Regions from separate parts of the Nocardia sp. NPDC051463 genome, predicted to be linked through region 4. Evidence: riboswitches for the same ligand, from Rfam matches in the RefSeq annotation. Region 4 holds a riboswitch; each other region holds the start of a gene.
The links. Region 4 has a riboswitch for S-adenosylmethionine ahead of AB0M74_RS13505 (bifunctional o-acetylhomoserine/o-acetylserine sulfhydrylase). Riboswitches for the same ligand answer to the same signal wherever they lie in the genome.
Positions count from the first base shown of each region.

Region 1: linked by a shared signal. The riboswitch ahead of AB0M74_RS15470 (rhodanese-like domain-containing protein) and the one ahead of AB0M74_RS13505 (bifunctional o-acetylhomoserine/o-acetylserine sulfhydrylase) in region 4 are both predicted to bind S-adenosylmethionine.
Region 2: linked by a shared signal. The riboswitch ahead of AB0M74_RS19985 (aminotransferase class V-fold PLP-dependent enzyme) and the one ahead of AB0M74_RS13505 (bifunctional o-acetylhomoserine/o-acetylserine sulfhydrylase) in region 4 are both predicted to bind S-adenosylmethionine.
Region 3: linked by a shared signal. The riboswitch ahead of AB0M74_RS29145 (hypothetical protein) and the one ahead of AB0M74_RS13505 (bifunctional o-acetylhomoserine/o-acetylserine sulfhydrylase) in region 4 are both predicted to bind S-adenosylmethionine.

Region 1 covers NZ_JBFBAB010000009.1:194,746-198,000, reverse strand. The annotation lists gene AB0M74_RS15480 (RpiB/LacA/LacB family sugar-phosphate isomerase) at 1-91, opposite strand, end outside; gene AB0M74_RS15475 (O-succinylhomoserine sulfhydrylase) at 197-1,423, opposite strand; gene AB0M74_RS15470 (rhodanese-like domain-containing protein) at 1,408-1,824, opposite strand; SAM riboswitch class IV at 1,839-1,955, opposite strand; gene AB0M74_RS15465 (hypothetical protein) at 2,018-2,473, opposite strand; gene AB0M74_RS15460 (FAD-dependent oxidoreductase) at 2,815-3,255, shown strand, end outside.
Region 2 covers NZ_JBFBAB010000014.1:147,148-150,402, forward strand. The annotation lists gene AB0M74_RS19980 (flavin reductase family protein) at 1-492, shown strand, start outside; gene AB0M74_RS19985 (aminotransferase class V-fold PLP-dependent enzyme) at 582-1,904, opposite strand; SAM riboswitch class IV at 1,951-2,064, opposite strand; gene AB0M74_RS19990 (LysE family translocator) at 2,205-2,849, shown strand; gene AB0M74_RS19995 (DHA2 family efflux MFS transporter permease subunit) at 2,851-3,255, opposite strand, start outside.
Region 3 covers NZ_JBFBAB010000030.1:24,545-27,799, reverse strand. The annotation lists gene AB0M74_RS29150 (hypothetical protein) at 130-846, opposite strand; SAM riboswitch class I at 1,132-1,225, shown strand; gene AB0M74_RS29145 (hypothetical protein) at 1,570-1,863, shown strand; gene AB0M74_RS29140 (GNAT family N-acetyltransferase) at 1,915-2,478, shown strand; gene AB0M74_RS29135 (LLM class flavin-dependent oxidoreductase) at 2,475-3,255, shown strand, end outside.
Region 4 covers NZ_JBFBAB010000008.1:28,009-31,263, reverse strand. The annotation lists gene AB0M74_RS13515 (MFS transporter) at 1-875, opposite strand, end outside; gene AB0M74_RS13510 (TetR family transcriptional regulator) at 1,010-1,747, shown strand; SAM riboswitch class IV at 1,800-1,910, shown strand; gene AB0M74_RS13505 (bifunctional o-acetylhomoserine/o-acetylserine sulfhydrylase) at 1,997-3,255, shown strand, end outside.

The sequences.
Region 1 (3,255 bases), on a different contig from region 4:
GTGCGAGCGTCTCCAACCCGCGCCGATGCAGCTCCTCGATCAGTTCCCTCGCCACTCCCACACGCTCGTCCGCTGCCACCGAGATCCGCATACGTCCAGGGTAGGCACGCGGCGGCGCCGCAGGTCACCGAACGGGACATCACCGCTCGCTTCTCGGCGGCCGCCGCGACAATGTCCCGACCGGCGGCGAGTTGCTCTAGCCGAGGGCGTGGTCCAGGTCGTCGAGGAGGTCCTCGACGTCTTCCAGGCCGACCGAAATGCGGACGACGCCGTCGGTGAGACCGATGGTCGCGCGACCTTCCGGGCCCATGGCGCGATGGGTGGTGGTGGCCGGGTGGGTGATGAGGGTCTTGGAGTCACCGAGATTGTTGGAGATGTCGACGATGCGCAAGCGGTTGAGCACCTCGAAGGCACGCTTCTTGCCTTCATCCGCAGGCGCGTTCAGCTCGAAGGTGACCACCGTGCCGCCGCCGCTCATCTGGCTCACGGCCAGCTCGTGCTGCGGATGTGATTCCAGGAAGGGGTATTTCACCCAGCCGACGGACTTGTTGCCCTCGAGGAATTGGGCGATGCGCAGCGCGGATTCAGTGGAATGACGCACCCGCAGCGGCATCGTCTCCAAGCCCTTGAGCAGGGTCCACGCATTGAACGGGCTCAATGCGGGACCGGTGTGGCGCATCAGATTCTTCACCGGGCCGTCGATGTAGTCCTGTGCACCGAGAATCGCGCCGCCGAGCACCCGGCCCTGGCCGTCGATGTGCTTGGTGCCGGAATACACCAGGACGTCGGCGCCGAGTTCGAAGCCACGCTGCAGCAGCGGCGTGGCGAAGACGTTGTCCAGCACCACCTTCGCGCCCGCGGCATGGGCGAGTTCGGTGACCCGGCGCACGTCCACCAGCGTCTGCATCGGATTGGCCGGTGTCTCGAAGAACACCGCCTGGGTGGGTACCGACAGTGCCTGCTCCCACTGGTCGAGGTCGTCACCGTCGACGAAGACGGTTTCGATTCCCCAGCGCGGCAGAATCTCGTTGCACACCACGAAGCAGGAGCCGAACAGGCTGCGCGCGGCCACCAGTCGATCACCCGCGCCGAGCAGCGCGCCGAGCGCGGTGAAGACGGCGGACATACCGCTCGCCGTGGCGAAGCAGGCTTCGCCCCCGTCCATCAGCCGCAGCCGTTCCTCGAACATGGCGACCGTCGGGTTGCCGTAGCGGGAGTAGACGAAATGTTCGACATCGCCGGTGAACGCGGCCTCGGCGGCCTCCGCGCTCTCGTAGACGAAGCCGGAGGTCAGGTACAGCGCTTCGGCCGTCTCCTCGAAACCGGAGCGCCGCAAGCCACCGCGCACGCCGAGGGTCGCCGGACCGACGCCATCGGGCAGCGGCTTGTCGAAGGAGCCGCCGGTGATCACGATTGCCGCCATGGGAGGCCGATGGCGCGCCAACCGGAGCCGCCACGATGACCGGTCGCGTCGAGGCCGCCCTCGAAGCCGTCCAGCACGTTGTAGGACGGTCCGATCCCGAGCCCGGTCGCGGTGTTCGCGGCATGCGCGGAACGCTGCCCGGAGCGACACAGGAACACGACGGGGGCCTCCGGGTTACGGCCGTCGAGCGCCTGGGTCAGCTGCTCGACGAACGCCCCATTGCGAGTACCGGTGCCGTCGACCCACTCGATCAGCACCGTCGGGCGCTCGATCGATGTGGTGTCGGGAACTCCGACGAAGCGCCATTCGGCTTCGGTCCGCACGTCCACCAGGACGGCTTCGGGGTTGTCCCGCAGTAATTCCCACGCCTGCTGCGGGGTGATGTCACCGGCATAACTCATGTGGACCTCCTGTGAATCCGCTCTTGCCGCACCTGGGTTCGGGTGCGCGGCCAGGTCGTCACCCGGAGCACCCCGCCGCGGAGGAGGGTTGCCGACCAGCAAGCCGGGGCTTGACGCTGGTTCTCATGACCTGGTTCTGAGATTGCCTGGGCGGGGGTCACCCTGTCAAACCCCAGTTCACGACGTGGGATGGTCACCCACAGATGAGCCAGCCGTCGCCCGATCGCGTCAGATTCCAGGTCGCCGTGGCCGCCTTGCCGTCGACCTCGGTGGTGACCGTCGCCTTCGCCCGGTCACCGTCGACCATCGGATTCTCGATTTTTGTTATCTCGACGGACTTTCCGGTTTCGAGGCCGCCGAGTTGGGTGGCCAGCGACGACTTGCGCTCGTCGAATCCGTCGCACGCCACAGCCGGCGGCGGCGTGACGTCGCTGTGGCCACGAGCGTTGGCGTAGTTGCGGACCGCCGCCGCGATGCGATCTGCCTCTGTGACATTTTTCTCAGCCGGTGACAGCAGCCCGCCGAGCACGATCCCGACGACCACGATGGCCGCCACCCCTGCCGCCGCGATGAACGGCCACGGGGTGCGGGAGTCGGTCTGGTCGACCTCGATTACGGCGTCGCCGTCGGTGCCTTGCTGATCGGTCATGGCCACGATGATCCCTGGTCGGCGGGGTTATCGAGCGCGCGCCCCCGAACTCGGACGACACGCCGCCGAGGATCCGCGCACACAACGGTTACCCCTGGGCACACCGTGGGTATGCAACGAGAGGCGGGCCGTAGTGGCCGCAGGCCGGTCACCGCACCGGCGCGGGCCGCCCCTTGGACCACCGATAGAATCGCGAGACTGCGGCCTGCTGTCATAGCTGATATGACTGCGAGTCGGCACCAGTGTCCGCACATCAGGTGCAACCACAGCGGCGCGTCGAGTTAGCCTAGGCTAAGACCGACGCCATTAATTGTTTTCGACCTTAAGGGTGCGCGTAAGAGATGACCGAACAGAGTGCAGCGACCCGCCCGCTCCGCATCGCGATCGTGGGCGCAGGGCCGGCCGGCATCTACGCCGCCGACGCATTGATGAAGTCCGACGCGGAAGTGTCGATCGACTTGTTCGAGCGCATGCCTGCTCCGTTCGGGCTGATCCGCTACGGCGTCGCGCCCGACCATCCGCGCATCAAGGGCATCATCACCGCCCTGCACAAGGTGCTCGACAAGCCGCAGGTGCGCCTGCTCGGCAACATCGACTACGGCACCGACATCACCCTCGACGACCTGCGCACCTTCTATGACGCGGTCATCTTCTCCACCGGCGCCAACGCCGACCGCGCCCTGGATATCCCCGGTATCGGTCTCGACGGCAGCTACGGCGCGGCGGACTTCGTGTCCTGGTACGACGGGCACCCCGATGTGCCGCGCACCTGGCCGCTGGAG
Region 2 (3,255 bases), on a different contig from region 4:
ACCGCCGAGCAATACCTCGCCTCTATGCGCCACTATCCCGCTGGCGTCACGGTCGTCACCCTCTGCTCCGAGACCGGCCCGGTCGGCTTCACCGCGACATCCTTCGCGTCGTTGTCGCTGCAACCCCCGCTGGTCTCCTTCAACATCGCACACACCTCGTCGAGCATCGCTGCCCTGCTGAAAGCCGATTCGGTGGTCATCCACTTCCTCGGTGAACACCAGCACCACCTGGCCCAGCGCTTCGCGCGCGCCGCGGCGGAACGTTTCACCGACCGCTCGCTGTGGACCACCCTCGACACCGGCGAGCCGGTCCTGCACGGCACCCCCATCTGGGTCCGCGCCGTTCTCCAGCAGCTCATCCCCATCGGCGACCACACCTTCGCCGTCGGCTTGGTCACCCGCGTCCACGACAACACCGATGAAAAACCGGCCGCCGCGCCGCTGCTCTATTACAACGGCCGCTACCACCGCCCGAACGCCCTCGGCGAATGAGCCCGGTTACCCGACGTCCAGGGTGTTGAAGAAGATCTCGACGGGGAATGGCTCGCCGAGTAGCAGCACATCCCACCCCCGAAGTTCGGTCAGCCGAGGTGGCAGGGTGCGGCGCCGACAGCGGTGTCGGGGCTGGTGAAGGGGCGGGTTTCGGGGGTGGGGTTCCATAGGCCGTCGGTGGCGGCGTAGTTCCAGGTAGCGCCGGATTCGACAAGGGCTGCGATGGCCTCGACGAGGCGGTCGACGTCGGTGGAGCTGGTGCCGAGGCCGATGCTGGCGCGCAGTGCGCCGTCGAGACCGAGGCGGGCCAGCAGCGGGTGGGCGCAGAAGCGGCCGTCGCGGATGCCGATGCCGTGTTCGGCGGAGAGATAGGCGGCGACGTGGCCGGGGACGAAGCCGTCCAGGGTAAAGGCGACAATGCCGACGGTGTCAGGGCTGTCGTCCCAGATGCGCAGCAGGTTGACGCCGGGAATGGCGGACAGGCCGGCGCGGAGTCGGTCGGCGAGCAGGCGTTCGTGGGTGGCGAGGGTTTCGGGATCGATCGCACAGAGCGCGTCACAGGCGGCGGCGAGCGCGGCCGCGCCGAGGACGTTCGGGGAGCCTGCCTCGTGGCGCTGCGGTGCCGGGGCCCAGTCGGCGCCTGTGGTGGTGACTTCGCGAACCGCGCCACCGCCTGCCAGATACGGGTCGGCGGCATCCAGCCAATCGCGCCGCCCGACGAGCACACCCGCGCCGTAGGGCGCGTACAGCTTGTGCCCGGAGCAGGCGAGATAGTCGATGCCGCTGTCGCGCAGACTGATTCGGCGATGCGGAGCCAACTGTGCGGCATCGACCAGGATGCGCGCACCACACTGGTGTGCGATGGTGGCCAGTCGCTCCAATGGCAGCACCTCGCCGGTGACGTTGGAGGCCCCGGTGACCGCGAGCAGCGCGGCGGGCTTGCTGCACAGTTCGGCGACCAGCAGCCGGATGGTCTCGGCCACGGTGTCCGCGGCCCGGACTACCCGGCGGCCATTGCGCGTCCACGCCAGGAAGTTGGCGTGGTGCTCGATATCCAGCACCACGGTGTCGCCGGGTACACAGGCGGCGAGCAGGTTCAGCGCGTCGGTGGTGTTGCGGGTGAACACCACCACCTGGTCGTCGTCGGCATCGAAGAATCCGGCCACCGAACCGCGCGCCGCCTCGTAGCACTCGGTGGAGATCCGCGAGGCGTAGCCCGCACCCCGGTGCACGCTCGCGTAGAACGGCAGCAACTGCTGCACTCGGTCGGTGACCTGCGCCAATGCCGGTGCGCTTGCGGCGTAGTCGAAGTTCGCGTAGGTGGTCGTTCCGCCCTGGACGAGCGGCACCCGCAGATCGTCGCCGGAGACCCGGGCGAGGGCGGCGCAGGTCTGCTCCACCACAGCAGTCATCACGAAATCCCGTCGGCTATGGGACCCGGAACCAAGGGGGTTGACGAGTCCGCGCTTGCCGCGCCCGGTCGGGCGGCGGCCAGGTCGTCACCTGGAGCACCCCACCGCGGAGGAGGGTTGCCGACCAGCTAGCCAGGGCTTGATGCTGGTACTCATGACCTGCACCGAGATTGGCAGACCGCACCGGCCGCTGTCAACCGGAATCGGAAACACCACACTCGCGACCAGGAGAAGGCGAGCATGGTTTCGACACGCCGAAACCCGGTTGCGCCATGTCGTGATGTGCGGTCCCCTCGGTGAGTGACGCTTTCCCTGCTGCTCAGTTTCGTCGGCCTGTGCGTGCTGCTGTCCATCACGCCCGGCCCCGATTCGTTCCTGGTGCTGCGCTTCTCGATCGTGGACGCGCGACCCGGGATCGCGGCAGCGATCGGATCGGCGCTCGGCGGCATCGGATGGGCCATTGTGGTCGCGGCGGGCGTCGCAGCTTTGCTGGAGCAGTCGGCGACGGCCTATCGCGCACTGAAGATCGTCGGCGGAATCTACTTGGTGTACTTGGGAGTTCGGGCGCTCATCGATCACCGGCGACAGCGGCGGGCCGCCCTCGACCCGGCCGAAGCGGTTACCGCGCAGGCGAATTCCGCTTCCCCCGCCTCGATTCGCTCGGCATTCGCCGCAGGGCTGGTGTCGTGCATGTTCAACCCGAAGGTCGGTCTGTTCTACCTGGCGGTGCTGCCCCAGTTCCTCACCGACGTCACCTTCGCCAACACCCTCGCCCTCGGCGCGGTCGAATCGAGCATCGCCGCGGTGGAGATGGTGCTGCTCGCGATCGCTGCCTCGCGCGCCGTGGCGATGCTACGCAGGCCGAAGGTCCGCGCTCGCCTGGAGCAGGCGAGCGCGGCTGTCCTCGCTGCCCTCGGTATCGGCACTGCAGCCTCGGCCGCCTAGGTCACCCTTTTTCCTTGCGCCACAAGAGGATCGATGCAACGAGCGCGACGGCTCCCGCACCGGTCAACCACCCGAACGACCGCTGGAAGCTCACATCGATGGACACACCCGCCGCGGCCGCACGATAGAGGACGACCGCCATCAATGCCGCACCGACGGCGCCACCCACCCGCTGCACGATATTCACGAACGACGCGGCATCCGGGAGTTGCTCGCGACCGACTGCCGCATAGGCCGCCGTAACGATGGGCATTCCGGTCAGTCCCGCAGCAATCCCTCTGACCAGCAACAACGCCTGCACAAGTAGGGGATTCAGCGAGGCGTCCGACAGCGCGAACGACACCGTTGTCGCGACGATCAACGCATTGCCCGCCACCGCGACGACACCACCCCCGTAGCGGTCGGT
Region 3 (3,255 bases), on a different contig from region 4:
ACACCGGTTGTTCGGTGCGACACGGGGTGTACGGATCGACACCGGGGGCGGCTGCCGTCTGGCGCACAGGGGTGACGCCTTCGGCTCCTGGGCCTTTTGATTCCGGACCGGAGGGTCGGACAGACCGAGCTATGGAACCGCGGTGATACCGATGGTCGGGAGGAAGAAGCACGAGTGGCCGTTGTTTTCGACGGCGCCGAAGACGGCGGCGAGCACGGTTCCCGAGCCGGTATCGACCGGGACGGCGCGGACCCCGCCGACCGGGAGGGCGGCGAAGAAGAAGTCCTGGATCGCGCGTTCGGCAAGGGGGCGGATTTCTGCGGGGACCTCGGCGGGGACCATAGCTCGGAAGACGTCGGAGAGCAGGCCCATCGAGGTGGCGCCGCTGCGCCCGTTGCTCAGGTTCATCCAGGCGACACGCATGCCCGACTCGGTCGAGGTGTCGGGGGCAACGCCATAGGGCACGAAGGTGAACATGGTCTGGCCCGCTTTCACGGCGGTGAGATCGAGGCCGGGGATGTTCACCGTGGTCTTGGGCCACGGGCCGGGAAAAGCGCCCGCGATGGCGGGGACCAGGCCAAGGGTGCCTGCGTCGGAGCAGAATGCCGCGGCGGTCGGATACAGGAAGGGGTCCATGCCGGCGGCACGCAGCGCTTGCACCGCCGATTGATACGCGCCGAACAGATCGGTAGGCGCGGCTGCCGGGGCGAGACCGGGGCGCTCGGCGGCCGCAGCCGGGGTGGGAGCCGCCGGAGCGCCGAAAGCGGTGGCAGGGGCGGCAAGGGCTAGCGCGGCGGCACTCGTCGCGATGGCGGTCAGCGTGGTCAGACGGCGCACAACGGTCACTTCGGACCTCCTCATCGTCGGCACGATCGAGGACACGGTACTCCGGCAAACTCTCGAAGCTGGGAATCTTCGGCACAGCTAATTTCCGGCGCGTCGCACGCGACACGATCTGTGAGTCGGATCCATGAGGTGGGCGCTGCTCAGGGCGACGGGCTAAATGATCGCGGGAGACGACCTGTCGGACAAGGGCTGCGCTCACGCTGATTCCTAACCTTGTTCTGGAGTGCCCTTGCTTCGCATGCTATTTCGGCTAGCCCCTCGACGGCCCCGAGCTCGCCGCGGGCCGCACCATCCAGAGCGACCGAGAGACCTGGCTCGTCGACGTCGCAGCAACCCCCCGCGAGCCGGGTGCGGGTGCTTCCGCCGGGAACGATGGAGGAAACCGACATGATCACCGAACAACCCGGCAACCGTTGGGCCCCTCGCCCTGTCGACCAGTGCCACATCACCGCCGCGAGCTGTCGCGACTGACCACGCCGCCAGCTTGTGCACCCGTCACTGGCCGGGTGATGTGACCGCCTGATGAGGGGCCGGTCTCGTTCGTTTCTTCGAAGGACCTCGATATGAGTGCGTCCATCGCATCTGGCGCAGCCGTTTCCGGCGCAGCCGCGGCCGTCGGCGGTGCGCCCGCCTCCCCGGGCCGGCCCGGCACGAGTGCAGCACCCGGCGAACCCGCCACCCCGGCACCCGACGAATCCGCCACGTCCGGCACCGTCGACTCGGTTGGCATCGTCCATCCGTCCGGAGCGGGTACGACGACCGCCACTGTTCGATCTGCGGCCCACCATCGGTGCGCCGGCCCATCGGATCCAACCCCACCGCGATCTATCACACGGCAACACCGAGATCGTGGCCACCGCCTCCGGCGCGGGCGAGGCGCTCCATGGCGAGATCGGCGTGCTCACCAAGAAGAACAACAGGCTGATCGGCGCGGTGCACAAGGCCATCGACCACGCCATCCAGTCGGGCACCTACCAGCAGGCCATCGACCGGTGGGGCGCAAGCCCGAAACAGTGACCGACTCGCGGACCAACCCGCCCGGCCTGCCGAAGAAGTCGTGACAGCCCGATGACACAGCGACTTTCCTCGAGCCGGCGACGCTCGCCGACGACTCGACCCGAGCTGCGCGTGTACGCGGTCGCCCAGGACGATCCGCTGGCCACACCCCTGCTCGCGGAGCTCGCCGTCGAATACAGCATGCGCTACGGCCGGACCGTCGGTGCCGTGCACGACTCGCTGCGCGCCTATCCAGCCGCGGAGTTCGCGGCGCCGGACGGTGCGCTGCTGGTCGTGACCCGCGACGGCGAACCCGTGGCGGGCGGCGCTTTCCGGCGCTACGACGACGACACCGCCGAGCTGAAACGCATCTGGACCGCACGTGAGCACCGCAGGCAGGGACTGGGCCGCTTCGTGCTCGAACAGCTGGAGACCGAAATCGCACGGCGTGGATACCGCCGCATCTACCTGATCACGGGTCCACGCCAGCCCGAGGCCGTCGCCCTGTATCTGGCTCACGGTTACACCGCGCTCTACGACTTGGACACCCCGTCGGAAGAGATCGCCCCGCATCCCTTCGAGAAGTACCTGCACGCCCCACTTCCCGCCTCCGACCCGGTAGGAGCCCACGCATGAAGTTCCTGCTGTTCACCCTGGTCACCCGGGTTCCGGATCCGACAACCGGGCGACTGCCCGGCACCAGAGAGCGGCTGCGCACTGTCATCGAGCAGGCGAGCAGCGCCGAAGAGCTCGGCTACGACGGGTTCGCCGTCGGCGAGCGGCACGAGGATCCGTTCCTGTCGGCCGCACCGCCGGTGATCCTCAGCCACATCGCCGCGGTCACCTCGCGCATCTCGTTGTTCACCGCGGTCACCACTCTGAGCCTGCTGGATCCGGTGCGCGCCTTCGAGGACTACTCGACGCTGGACAATCTCTCCGGCGGCAGGCTGGAACTGATCATCGGCAAGGGCAACGGCAGCGCACAAGCCGAGTTGTTCCACGTCACCACCGACGATCAGTGGGACCGCAATCGGGAAGGCTACGAGCTGTTCCGGGAACTCTGGGCCAGCGACAGCGTGACCTGGTCCGGTCGGTTCCGGCCCGAACTCCGCGCGGCCAAGGCGCTGCCGCGGCCGTGGCAGCCACGCATCCGCATCTGGCACGGCAGCGCGACGAGTCGCGACTCGGTGGAACTGGCCGCGCGCCACGGTGATCCGCTGTTCTCGGCGAATGTCACCAATCCCATCGAGCCGTATGCCGAGCTCGTGCGCCACTACCGGGAGCGGTGGGAGTTCTACGGGCACGACCCTGCCGATGCCATGGTCGGCGCGGGTACCGCCGGATTCCACGTGGCCAGGACCTCGCAGGAGGCCGCGGCGGTGTTCCGGCCGATCTTCGAGGCACGACTCGCGC
Region 4 (3,255 bases):
AACATCGCGATCGGGATGAGCAGCGCGGCGAGGAAGGCGCCGCCACGGTTGATCTCACCCGGAATATGCAGCGGCAAGAGCGGATTCGAGGAACGACGCTCGATCGCGACGAAGGCGATCAGCAGCGCGACACCCGCGACGAGCAGCCCGAGGGTGCTGCCTGCCAACCAGCCGTCGTCGGCGGCGCGACTGAAGCCGTACACGATCGCGATCAGACCGAGCGTCACGGTGACGGCACCCGGCACGTCGTAGCCGCCGGTGCGCGGGGCCGGTATGTCCTTCACCACAAAGGCCAGCGCACCGACCAGAGCGAGGATGGCGATCGGGGTGTTCACCAGCAGGCACCAGCGCCACGAGGCGTACTCGGTGAGCGCGCCACCCGCGATCAGTCCGAGCGCGGCCCCACCCGCGGAGATTCCGGCGAAGACACCGAACGCGGTCGCGCGTTCCTTGGCCTCGGTGAAAGTCACCGAGAGCAGCGAAAGTGCCGCCGGCGCAAGCAAAGCCGCGAAAGCGCCCTGCAGTGCGCGGCCGGCGAACAGCTCCACACCGTTCTGCGCGAGACCCGCAAGCGCGGAGGCCGCCGCGAAGCCCACGAGACCGACGATGAAGATCCGGCGCCTGCCGAGGTAGTCGGCGAGCCGGCCGCCGAGCAACAGCAGACCGCCGAAAATCAGCGTGTAGGCGGTGAGCATCCATTGCTTATTGCCATCACTGATGTCGAGATCACGTTGTGCGAACGGCAGCGAGATGGTCACGATGGTGGCGTCCAGCACCACCATGAGCTGGGCCAATGCGATCACCCCCAGGGCCAACCAGCGTGCCGAACTGCCTTGTTTTTCCGGAACGTCTACCGCTGTCGCAGTCTCGGTCACCTTGATCTCCTTGAAACTCGAAGTCGTGATGCCATCCTGTCATTGTCAGACATTTGTCGTCAAGAGAAAAATGTCGCAATCAGACATTTGACTGCTAACGACACGAAAAGTCCCGGTTGCGATACAGTGGAAAGATGCTCGAGTCATCAACGCCGACCGGCGCGAGCGCCGCAGCGGACTCCCCTGCCGGCGCCGAGCCGAACCAGGACCACGCCGCGATTCCCACGCCTGCCGGCCTGCGCGAGCGCAAGAAGCAGCAGACCCGGTTGCGCATCATCGAGGTCGGACTCGATCTCTGCGACGCGCATGGTTTCGATGCCACCACCGTCGAGCAGATCGCCAATGCCGCCGACGTCTCGCCCCGGACGATCAACCGGTATTTCGACAGCAAAGAAGACATCATCCTGGGGCCGATCAAGGACTTCGGCCGCACTGTCGCCGAGACGCTGCGCGGACTCCCGGTCACCGGCAACGAGCTGCAAGCATTGCGTGAGGCTTTCCTGCGGACCATCGACCAGGCGATAGACGGAAATGACAGACTGCTGTCGTTCCGGCAGTTCCAGCAGATGCAGCGCATCTTGCGCAACAGTCCGTCGGTCAGTGCGCGCAGTCTCGAACATGCCGACAACAAGACCGCCGCGATCGCCGAGGTGCTCGCCGAACGACTCCACACCCAGCCCGACGCACTCGAGGTGCGGCTGATCGTCGGCACCTGGCAGCTGATCGGTCAGCTCGGGATGGAATGTTCGGTCGACATCTTCGACGACAGCGATCCGGCGGCGGCGGCCATGGCGGGCCGCACCGCGTTCCTGTCCACCTTCGACGAGTTCGTGCGCATCTGCTGCGTCCCGTTGGCCACCGCAACCCGGTGATTTTCGACGACGATTTCGATCGTCGACCGACCGCCAGCTATGATGCCGGTCAGGTCATGAGTGCCAGCGCGAAGCCCCGGCTTGCTGGACGGCAACCCTCCTGCAGCGGTGGGGTGCTCCGGGTGATGACCGGGCTCTCGAAAGTCGAGAGCAAGCGCGCACTTCAGGAGGTACCCCCCATGTGTTGTTGTCCGTCGCCCACATCCCATTAGTAAGTAGTTCTGGCGAACAACCCCCTTGGAGTAAGACATGAGTGACCCCATCGCGTCCGCGGCCGATATCGATTCGATCGCGTCCGATCCGACGCAGTGGTCCTTCGAGACCAAGCAGGTCCACGCGGGGCAGGCCCCGGACGAGACCACCGGCGCCCGCGCCCTCCCGATCTACCAGACCACCTCCTACGCCTTCCGTGACACCGATCACGCGGCCGCGTTGTTCGGCCTCGCCGAGCCGGGCAACATCTACACCAGGATCATGAACCCGACCCAGGACGTGGTCGAGCAGCGCATTGCCGCCCTGGAGGGTGGTGTCGCCGCACTGCTGCTGGCCTCGGGACAGGCCGCGGAGACCTACGCGATCCTCAACCTGGCCTCGGCAGGCGACCACATCGTGTCCAGCCCGCACCTCTACGGCGGCACCTACAACCTCTTCCACTACTCGCTGCCCAAGCTCGGTATCGAGGTCTCCTTCGTGGAGGACCCCGACGACCTGGAGCAGTGGCGGGCGGCCATCCGGCCGAACACCAAGGCGTTCTACGGCGAGACCATCGCCAACCCGAGCAGTGCCCTCTTCGACATCCCGGGAATCTCCGCGATCGCGCACGCCAACGGACTGCCGCTGATCGTGGACAACACGGTCGCCACCCCGTACCTGATCCAGCCGCTCGCGCACGGTGCCGACATCGTCGTGCACTCGGCGACCAAGTACCTGGGCGGCCACGGCACCGCGGTCGCGGGCGTGATCGTCGACGGCGGCACGTTCGACTGGACCGTGCGCGACGAGCAGGGCGCGCCACGGTTCCCGGGTTTCACCACTCCGGACCCGAGCTACCACGGTGCGGTGTTCGCCGACCTGGGCGCACCCGCGTACGCGCTGAAGGCACGCGTGCAGCTGCTGCGCGACCTCGGCGCCGCGGTGTCGCCGTTCAACGCCTTCCTGATCAGTCAGGGCGTCGAGACGCTGAGCCTGCGCCTGGAGCGCCATGTCGCCAACGCGCAGGCGGTGGCCGAGTTCCTGACCGCCCAGCCCACCGTCGAAGCGGTGTACTACGCGGGGCTGCCGTCCTCGCCGTGGCACGAGCGCGCCAAGCAGCTCGCACCGAAGGGGCCGGGCGCGATTGTTGCGTTCGAGCTCAGCGGCGGTGTCGATGCGGGCAAGAAGTTCGTGGACGCATTAGCCCTGCACAGCCATGTCGCTAACATCGGTGATGTGCGTTCTCTCGTGATCCATCCTGCGTCGACCACGCACTCGCAGCTGACACCTGAAGAGCAGTTGGCCTCCGGCGTCAC